DNA from 3 places in the Streptomyces sp. NPDC091682 genome. Region 3 is predicted to be linked to each of the others. Evidence: riboswitches for the same ligand, from Rfam matches in the RefSeq annotation. Region 3 holds a riboswitch; each other region holds the start of a gene.
What was found. Region 3 has a riboswitch for thiamine pyrophosphate ahead of thiO (glycine oxidase ThiO). Riboswitches for the same ligand answer to the same signal wherever they lie in the genome.
Positions count from the first base shown of each region.

Region 1: it holds a riboswitch for thiamine pyrophosphate, as region 3 does, so the genes downstream of both, ACIQK6_RS17000 (thiamine ABC transporter substrate-binding protein) here and thiO (glycine oxidase ThiO) in region 3, are expected to answer to the same signal.
Region 2: it holds a riboswitch for thiamine pyrophosphate, as region 3 does, so the genes downstream of both, thiC (phosphomethylpyrimidine synthase ThiC) here and thiO (glycine oxidase ThiO) in region 3, are expected to answer to the same signal.

Region 1 covers NZ_JBIVTH010000006.1:363,415-366,662, reverse strand. Annotated here, with positions in the region: gene ACIQK6_RS17005 (iron ABC transporter permease) at 1-756, opposite strand, end outside; gene ACIQK6_RS17000 (thiamine ABC transporter substrate-binding protein) at 852-1,952, opposite strand; TPP riboswitch at 2,038-2,147, opposite strand; gene rlmN (23S rRNA (adenine(2503)-C(2))-methyltransferase RlmN) at 2,206-3,248, opposite strand, start outside.
Region 2 covers NZ_JBIVTH010000004.1:181,410-184,657, forward strand. Annotated here, with positions in the region: gene thiC (phosphomethylpyrimidine synthase ThiC) at 25-1,812, opposite strand; TPP riboswitch at 1,807-1,952, opposite strand; gene ACIQK6_RS11475 (YibE/F family protein) at 2,025-3,248, shown strand, end outside.
Region 3 covers NZ_JBIVTH010000005.1:330,514-333,761, reverse strand. Annotated here, with positions in the region: gene ACIQK6_RS14630 (thiazole synthase) at 1-212, opposite strand, end outside; gene thiS (sulfur carrier protein ThiS) at 218-418, opposite strand; gene thiO (glycine oxidase ThiO) at 415-1,593, opposite strand; TPP riboswitch at 1,591-1,702, opposite strand; gene ACIQK6_RS14615 (NAD(P)/FAD-dependent oxidoreductase) at 1,784-3,004, shown strand; gene ACIQK6_RS14610 (Rv2175c family DNA-binding protein) at 3,236-3,248, shown strand, end outside.

The sequences.
Region 1 (3,248 bases), on a different contig from region 3:
CTTGCGCACGGTCCAGGCGTGCACGGCGAGGATCGCGCCGATGGCGGCGAACTGCACCATCGTCAGGACGGCCGCCGTCGGCAGGTCCAGGAGCTGCGCGGTCTGCCGGTAGACCTCCACCTCGAGGGTGGAGTACGCGGGCCCGCCGAGGATCAGTACGACGCCGAAGGAGCTGAAGGTGAACAGGAACACCATCAGTGCGGCGGCGGCCACCGCCGGGGCGAGCGCGGGCAGCGTCACCCGCCGCCAGGCGGCGAACCGCCCGGCGCCCAGCACCCGGGCGGCCTCTTCCTGGCGCGGGTCCAGTTGGGCCCACAGCCCGCCGACCGTGCGGACGACAACGGCGTAGTTGAAGAAGACGTGCGCGAGCAGGATCGCCCAGACGGTGGTGTCGAGCCGGACGCCCACCAGTTCGTCCAACAGTCCGCCCCGCCCCAGCAGCGCGAGGAACGCGGTGCCCACCACCACGGTCGGCAGCACGAAGGGAACGGTCACCACGGCGCGCAGCAGCTGCTTGCCCGGGAACTCGAAGCGCGCGAAGACGTACGCGGCGGGGAGCGCGATCAGCAGGGTGAGCAGGGTGGAGGCGAACGCCTGCCAGGTGGTGAACCAGAGCACGTCGGCGATGTCGGGCCGGGCCAGCACCTCCGCGAACCGGCCGAACTGCCACCCTTCGTCGGTCTTCAGGCCGCGCCCGACGATCGCGGTGACGGGGTAGGCGAAGAACAGCCCGAAGAAGGCGAGGGGGACGGCCATCAGGGCGAGCCGCACGACGGTCGCCCGCGCCCCCTCGCGGGGGCCGGAGCCGGGCGCGGCATCCCCCGACGCCGCGCCCGGCTCCTTGGTACCGCTTACTTCACGACGAGCGCGGTCCATGCCTTGACCCACTGCTCACGGTTCTTGGCGATGGTCTCCGGGGCAACGTTCTCCGGCTTCTCGACGACCACGCCGTGCTTGGTGAACAGCTCCGGCAGGACGGCGTCCTTCGTCACGGGGTTCACGAACATCTGGAGCGGCATGTCCTCCTGGAACTTCTTGCTGACCAGGAAGTCCACGAGGGCCTTGCCGCCCTCCTCGTTCTTGGCGCCCTTGAGCAGGCCCGCGAACTCGATCTGGCGGAAGCAGGTGCCGGTGGAGACGCCCGTGGGGGCCTCGGCCGGCTGGGGCTCGCCGTACAGGACCTCGACCGGCGGGCTGGAGGCGTAAGAGACGACCAGCGGGCGGTCGCCCTTGGCCTTCTTGCCGCCCGCGGATCCGGAGAAGCGCTCGTTGTAGGCCTGCTCCCAGCCGTCGACGACCTCGACGCCGTTGGCCTTCAGCTTGCTCCAGTAGTCCTTCCAGCCGTCCTCGCCGTACTTGCCGACGGAGGCGAGGAGGAAACCGAGACCGGGCGAGGAGGTCGCGGCGTTCTCGGTGACCAGCAGGTTCTTGTACTCCGGCTTGATCAGGTCGTCCAGCGTCTGCGGCGGGGCGATCTTCTTCTCGGCGAAGTACGCCTTGTCGTAGTTGACGCAGATGTCACCGGAGTCGATCGGGGTGACCCGGTGCTCCTTGTCGAGCACGTACTCGGGCTTCACCTCGGCCAGGCCCTTGGCCTCGTACGGCGTGAAGATGCCGTTGTCGAGGGCGCGCGAGAGGAGGGTGTTGTCCACGCCGAAGAACACGTCACCGCGCGGTGAGCCCTTGGTCAGGATCTCCTGGTTCAGCGCGGTGCCCGCGTCCCCGGACTTCAGCACCTTGACCGTGTAGCCGCTCTGCTGCTCGAACTCCTTGAGGACCGTGTCGGTCACGTTGAAGGAGTCGTGGGAGACGAGCGTGACGGTCTTGGACTTCGGGGCGTCGCTCGCGCCCGCGGGCTTGTCCTTGGTGTCGCCGCCGCCGCAGGCGCTGAGCGTGGTGACGCCCAGCGCGGCCGCGAGTGCGACGCCCGCCATCTTCTTCGTGGTGCTCATTGGTGAATTCCTCCTGGGATGTCCAGGAAGAGACGCGGCCCTGCCCGGCGCTCTGTAGGAGCGGACGCCGGGCAGGGCGCAACAGCAAGAGTGGTGACCGAACTTCCTACCCCGAATGACCGGGGCGAGGTTCAGAGGGTCTGCGGATGACGGATACCGCACTCTCAGCGCTGTGGCGCTCCCCTGTCGGAATATGAAATTGGTTCGGCCACAGGGTACCCCGTGGCCGAATCACATCGAACAGAAGCGGAATTTAGCGCTCCGAGGCGGCCAGCTGGCCGCACGCACCGTCGATCTCCTGACCCCGGGTGTCCCGTACGGTCACCGGCACGCCGTGCCGGGCGATGGCCTCCACGAAGGCCCTCTCGTCCTCGGGCCGCGAGGCGGTCCACTTGGAGCCCGGCGTCGGGTTGAGCGGGATGAGGTTGACGTGCACGCGCTTGCCCTTGAGCAGCTTGCCCAGGAGGTCACCGCGCCAGGCCTGGTCGTTGATGTCGCGGATCAGGGCGTACTCGATCGAGATCCGGCGGCCGGACTTCTCGGCGTACTCCCAGGCCGCGCCGAGCACCTCGCGGACGTTCCAGCGGGTGTTCACGGGGACGAGGGTGTCGCGCAGCTCGTCGTCGGGCGCGTGCAGCGAGACGGCGAGGCGGCACTTGAAGCCCTCGTCGGCGAAGCGCAGCATGGCCGGGACCAGGCCGACGGTGGAGACGGTGATGCCGCGCTGCGACAGGCCCAGGCCGTCGGGCTCCGGGTCGGTGAGCCGGCGGATGGCGCCGACCACGCGGTTGTAGTTGGCGAGCGGCTCGCCCATGCCCATGAAGACGATGTTCGACAGCCGCGCCGGGCCGCCGGGGACCTCGCCGTCGCGCAGCGCGCGCATGCCGTCGACGATCTGGTGCACGATCTCGGCGGTGGACAGGTTGCGGTCCAGGCCCGCCTGGCCGGTGGCGCAGAACGGGCAGTTCATGCCGCAGCCGGCCTGCGAGGAGATGCACATGGTGACCCGGTCGGGGTAGCGCATCAGCACGGACTCGACGAGCGTTCCGTCGTGCAGCTTCCACAGGGTCTTGCGGGTGGTGTCGTCGTCGCACGAGATGTGCCGGATGACGCTCATCAGGTCCGGCAGCAGCTCCTGCTGGAGCTTCTCCCGCGAGCCGGCCGGGATGTCGGTCCACTCGGCCGGGTCGTGCGCGTACCGGGCGAAGTAGTGCTGGGAGAGCTGCTTGGCCCGGAACGGCTTCTCACCGATCGCGGCGACCGCCTCGCGGCGCTCGGCCGGGGTCATGTCGGCGA
Region 2 (3,248 bases), on a different contig from region 3:
GTCGGACAGTCGCGTTCGCCCAGGTCAGTCGGCCAGCGGCAGGTAGACCCGGCTGCCCGAGGCCGCGAACTCGGCGGACTTCTCCGCCATGCCCGCCTGGATCTCCTCCGCCTTCAGGTCGCCGCCGTGCTCACGGCGGATGTCCTGCGAGATCTTCATCGAGCAGAACTTCGGACCGCACATGGAGCAGAAGTGCGCGGTCTTGGCCGGCTCCGCCGGGAGGGTCTCGTCGTGGAACTCGCGTGCCGTGTCCGGGTCGAGGGCCAGGTTGAACTGGTCCTCCCAGCGGAACTCGAACCGCGCGTCGGACAGGGCGTCGTCCCACTCCTGGGCGCCCGGGTGCCCCTTGGCCAGGTCCGCGGCGTGCGCCGCGATCTTGTACGTGATGACGCCGGTCTTGACGTCGTCGCGGTTGGGCAGGCCCAGGTGCTCCTTGGGCGTGACGTAGCAGAGCATCGCGGTGCCCCACCAGGCGATCATCGCGGCGCCGATGCCCGAGGTGATGTGGTCGTACGCGGGCGCGACGTCCGTGGTCAGCGGGCCGAGCGTGTAGAACGGCGCCTCCTCGCAGATCTCCTGCTGGAGGTCGATGTTCTCCTTGATCTTGTGCATCGGGACGTGGCCCGGGCCCTCGATCATCGTCTGGACGTTGTGGCGCTTGGCGATCGTGTTCAGCTCGCCCAGCGTCTTCAGCTCGGCGAACTGCGCCGCGTCGTTGGCATCCGCGATCGAACCGGGGCGCAGGCCGTCACCGAGGGAGTACGTGACGTCGTACGTCGCGAGGATCTCGCAGAGCTCCTCGAAGTTCGTGTAGAGGAAGTTCTCCTTGTGGTGCGCCAGGCACCACGCGGCCATGATCGAGCCACCGCGCGAGACGATGCCGGTCTTGCGGCGGGCGGTCAGCGGCACGTAGGGGAGGAGCACGCCGGCGTGGACCGTCATGTAGTCGACGCCCTGCTCGGCCTGTTCGATGACCGTGTCCTTGTAGATCTCCCAGGTCAGGTCCTCGGCGCGGCCGTCGACCTTCTCCAGCGCCTGGTAGAGCGGGACGGTGCCGATCGGAACGGGCGAGTTGCGCAGCACCCACTCGCGGGTGGTGTGGATGTTGCGGCCGGTCGAGAGGTCCATGACCGTGTCGGCGCCCCACTTGGTCGCCCAGGTCATCTTGTCGACCTCCTCCTCAATGGAGGAGGTGACCGCGGAATTGCCGATGTTGGCGTTGACCTTCACCAGGAACCGCTTGCCGATGATCATCGGCTCGATCTCGGGGTGGTTCACGTTCGCCGGAAGCACGGCGCGACCTGCGGCGATCTCCTCGCGGACGACCTCGGGGGAGACGTTCTCGCGGATCGCGACGTACTCCATCTCCGGGGTGATCTCGCCGCGGCGGGCATACGCGAGCTGCGTGACGGCGGCGCCGCCGCGACCGCGGCGGGGCTGGCGGGGGCGGCCCGGGAAGACCGCGTCGAGGTTCTTGAGGCCGCCGCGCGGCGAGGTGTGCTTGATGCCGTCGTCCTCGGGGCGCACGGGGCGACCCGCGTACTCCTCGGTGTCCCCGCGGCTGATAATCCAGTTCTCGCGCAGTGGCGCGAGGCCGCGGCGGACGTCGGTCTCGATCTGCGGGTCGGTGTACGGACCGGACGTGTCGTAGAGCGTCACGTCCTTGCCGTTGGTGAGGTGGACCTGGCGAACCGGCACCCGGAGGTCGGGGCGGGAGCCCGCCAGGTATCCCTTGTGCCAGCCGGGCTGGCGCTCGGTCTGGCCGTCGGCGTCCTGGCTGACGGCAGGCGTGCGTGCGTCCTGAATGGTCATGAGACCTGATCTCCCTACGCCGGCATTACCCGGTAACAGGTTCGGCGGTCGACGCAGCCTCTTCCCGTACGCATCGGTGATGCCCGTACGGTGATCAGCGTCCTCTCAGCCCGGTGCTCCGAGCTCCCGCGTTGTGCAAAGGTGCCCCCACGCTAGCGTCATCCATGGCGTGCTGAACAGTGGGCCCCCTCATCTCTTGCGATGATCTGCTGGTGACGCCCTCGCCGCAGCCCCCCATCGAGCACACTGAGCCCCATGGCCACAACGGCCACGCGCATGCGGGCCCCGGACCGTCCGACGGGCACTCCGACAGACACTCCGACGGGCACTCCGGCGGTGGCTCGGACGGGCAACCCCCGGGTCCACCCCACAACCACGGCCACGGCCACAGTCATGGCCACGGCCCGGCGGCCCCCGTCTCGAAGCACCTGCGCAAGGTCATCGCGGCCGTACTGATCCCCTTCGCCGTGGCCGTCTTCGTCGGCATGGTGGTGCTCTGGCCGGGCGGCGCCCCCGGCCACGAGCGCACGGGGGTGGGATTCGACCGGCAGACCCAGCAGGGCGTGGTCGTGTCGATCGAACAGGTCGACTGCAAGTCCGTGAACGCCGCGCAGGTACCGACGACCGGAACTCCCACTGCCCCCGGGGGCAGTGGGGCCCAGGCCGCGCCGACCGGTGAGTGCAAGAAGGCCACCGTCGAGGTCACCAGCGGCCCGGACAAGGGCCGCACCTTCGTGGAGGTCGTCCAGCCGGGCGCGCCGCGGCAGTTGGAGGACGGCCAGGAGGTGGTGGTGGCGTACGCACCGGACGCCCCCCGTGACCTGCAGTACTCGGTGATCGACGTGAACCGCAAGCTCCCGATGGCGCTGCTGGCCGGCATCTTCGCCGTCGCGGTCGTCGTCGTCGGGCGGATGCGCGGGCTGTTCGCGCTGATCGCGCTGGTGGTCAGCTTCGGCGTGCTGACCCTCTTCATCCTCCCGGCCATCCTGCAGGGTTCGAATCCGCTGGTCGTCGCGGTGGTCGGGGCGAGCGCCATCATGCTGATCGCGCTCTACATGTGCCACGGACTGACCGCCCGTACCTCGGTGGCCGTCCTCGGCACCCTGGTTTCGCTGCTCCTGATCGGGCTGCTCGGCTCGGGGTTCATCGACTGGGCGTTCCTCAGCGGCAACACCGACGACAACACCGGGCTGATCCACGGGCTGTACCCGGACATCGACATGAGCGGTTTGCTGCTCGCAGGCGTGATCATCGGATCGCTGGGCGTACTCGACGACGTGACGGTCACCCAGACGTCGGCGGTGTGGGAGCTGCACCACGCGGACCCCTCGATGGGGCCGCGCGCGCTCTACCGGGCGGCCATCAGGATCGGCCGCGACCACATCGCGTCGGTGGTCAACACCCTGGTGCTGGCCTACGCGGGTGCCGCGCTGCCG
Region 3 (3,248 bases):
TTGGGGAGGACCGAGATGCCGAGCTTGGTCAGCACGGACAGGACGGAGCCCTGGACCGTGGGGTCCAGCCGGCGCATCGCGACCGTGGTGAGTTCGGTGCCGGACGCGACGAGGGCGCGTTCCAGCACGTCCAGGCTGGGGGCCCCGCCCGTGCCCATGATCAGGCGGGAGGTGAAGGTCCGGCCGCCCAGGGTGAAGAGGTCGTCCGCCACGTCGGTCAGCCCCCCTGTACCGCGGTCAGGATCTCGACCCGGTCGCCGTCGCCCACGACGGTGGCCGGCCACTGTCCGCGCGGGACCACGGTCTCGTTGAGCGCGGCGGCGACGCCGGAGGGCGCGGCGGTCAGGGTGGCGACCACCGTGTCGAGGGTGGCGCCGGCCGCGACCTCGCGCGGCTCGCCGTTGACGGAGATGGTCATGCGTACGACTCCTGACGTGCGGCGGAGAACCGGCGGGGGGTGAAGGGGCGCGCGATCTCAGGCAGTTCGCCGGTGGCCAGCAGTTCGGCGAGGACCTCGCCGGTGAGCGGGGTCAGCAGCACCCCGTTGCGGTAGTGCCCGGTGGCCAGGTGCAGGCCGGGCAGCTCGGTCGGGCCGAGCAGCGGGGCGTTGTCGGGGGATCCGGGGCGCAGCCCCGCCCGGGTCTCGGTGAGCGGGAGTTCGGTGATGCCGGGGACCAGTTCGTGGGCGTCGCGCAGGAGTTCGTAGACCCCGCCCGCGGTGACGGTGGTGTCCCAGCCGAGTTCCTCGCTGGTGGCACCGATGACGAGCTCGCCGTTCTCGCGCGGCACCAGGTAGACGTGGCTGCCGCGGACGACGGCCCGTACGGTCCGCGACAGGAACGGCGCGTACGCCGCCGGCACCGTGAGCCTCAGGACCTGTCCCTTGACCGGCCGTACGGGGGCCACGACCTCCGTCGGTACGCCCGCCAGCCGGCCGGTGAACGAGCCGGCGGCGAGGACCACCTGGTCGGCGAGCAGTTCCGTGCCGTCGTCGAGGAGGGCACCGGTCGCCCGGTCGGTGGTGGTGAGGAGCCGTTCCGCGCCGGCCCGGTGGAGGGTCACGCCGGCGCGTTCGCAGGCGGCCAGCAGGGCGGCCGCGAGCCGGCGGGGGTCGACCTGGTGGTCGCCGTCGACGCGCAGGCCGCCGCGTACGCCCGGGGCGAGCATGGGCTCCAGGCGGCGGCACTCGCGGCCGGTGAGCCACTCGGACTCCAGGCCGCAGCGGCGCTGCAGGGCGTGCAGTTCGCGCAGGTGGAGGCGGTCGTCGGCGTCGAGGGCGACGGCGAGGGTGCCACAGGCGCGGTAGCCGATGTCCATGCCGCCGCTGGCTTCGGCGAGCTCGGCGGCGAACTGCGGATAGCGCGCGGCGGAGGCGAGGCCGAGCCCCAGCAGGGCTTCCTCGCCGTAGTGCAGTTCGGTGACGGGGGCGAGCATGCCGGCCGCGACCTGGGCGGCGCCGCCGCCGGGTGCGGGGTCGACGAGTACGGTGCGCAGTCCGCGCGCGGCGGCCCGCCAGGCGGTGACCAGGCCGATGATTCCGCCCCCGATGACGAGGACGTCGGATCCCTTCCGAGGTGTTCGGGATGCGTGCATGGGCGTCCAGCCCCTCCCTTCGCCGGCATGATCCGGATCAGGTTCGTACGGTCGGAGGCCGGCCAGCCTCCCTCTCAGCCCGGTGCGCCGGACTCCCGCGATAGGTACGGTGGCCAGACTAACCCGGCGGTGGATGGCGAGTAAGGCGGCACCTATTCCTGACGGAGCGTCAGATGATTAGGGTGGCGGCGTGAGCGAGCAGACGGAACAGAATCAGCGCGGCGTCGTGATCGTCGGCGCCGGAATGGCCGGGGTGCAGACCGCCGTGGCCCTGCGCGAACAGGGCTTCACCGGCCCCGTGACCCTGCTGGGAGCCGAACCCCACCAGCCCTACGACCGGCCCCCGCTGTCCAAGGCGGTCCTCCTCGGCAAGGCCGAGGACTCCGCCTTCGACGTGGACTTCGAGGGCCTCGACATCGACCTCAGGCTCGGCGTCGAGGTCACCGGACTGCGCGCCGCCGTCCACGAGCTGGACACCGGGGCGGGACCGGTCCCCTACGGGATCCTCGTCCTGGCGACCGGCGCGCAGCCGCTCACCCTTCCCGGGACCGAAGGCGTCCCGGGCGTCCACCTGCTGCGCACCCTGGACGACGCGGCCCGGCTGCGCCCGGTGCTGGCCGCCTCGCCCCGGGCCGTGGTCGTCGGGGCGGGCTGGATCGGCGCCGAGTTCGCCACGGCCGCCCGGGAGGCGGGCTGCGAGGTCACCGTGGTCGAGGCGGCGGACCGGGTGCTGGCGGGGGCGCTGCCCGCCGAAGTCACCGAGCCGATGGCGCGCTGGTACCGGGAGGCGGGCGCGGAGCTGATCACCGGGGCGAAGGTCGCCGGGATCGAGGAGGGGCGGGTCCTGCTGGCGGACGGGCGGATCCTGCCCGCCGGCGCGGTGGTGGTGGGCATCGGCGCCCGCCCCGCCACCGGATGGCTGGCCGGGACCGGCGTGGACCTCGGCCCCGACGGCTCGGTCACCGCCGACGCGTACCTGCGGACCTCGCTGCCCGGGGTGTACGCGGTCGGCGACTGCGCCTCCTTCCCGTCCGGGCGGTACGGGACGCGGCTGCTCGTACACCACTGGGACAACGCGCTCCAGGGGCCGAAGGCGGTCGCGGCGAACATCCTGGCCGGGGAGCCGGCCCAGGTCTACGACCCGGTGCCGTACTTCTGGTCGGAGCAGTTCGGACGCTTCGTGCAGTACGCCGGACACCACGGCGGGGCCGACTCCCTGCTCCTGCGCGGGGACCCGGCCGGACCCGCCTGGTCGGTGTGCTGGCTGCGCGACGGGGCGCTGGTCGCCGTCCTGGCCGTGGGTCGTCCGCGCGACCTGGCGCAGGGCCGCCGCCTGATCGAGGCGGCGGTCCCGCTGGACCCCGCCAAGGTCTCCGACCCCGGCACCCCGCTGAAATCGGCCACGGCCTGACGGGCGGGGTGCGGGGGGTGCGGGTGCCGCCGCGCGGAGCCCGTCCCCGCCCCGCCCCTTCTCCGCTTCCCGGGCTCCGCCCGGACCCGGTCCTCAATCGCCGGACGGGCTGAAATGCGGCCCCGCCGGCGTTCGGGGCGCGGGGTCCGGAGCGGAGCCCCGGCACGGACCGCGACCCGGACGGGGCTGCTCAGGTACCGGCGGCCGAGTCGAGATGGCAGGCTTGTCTCCGTGACCGAGATTG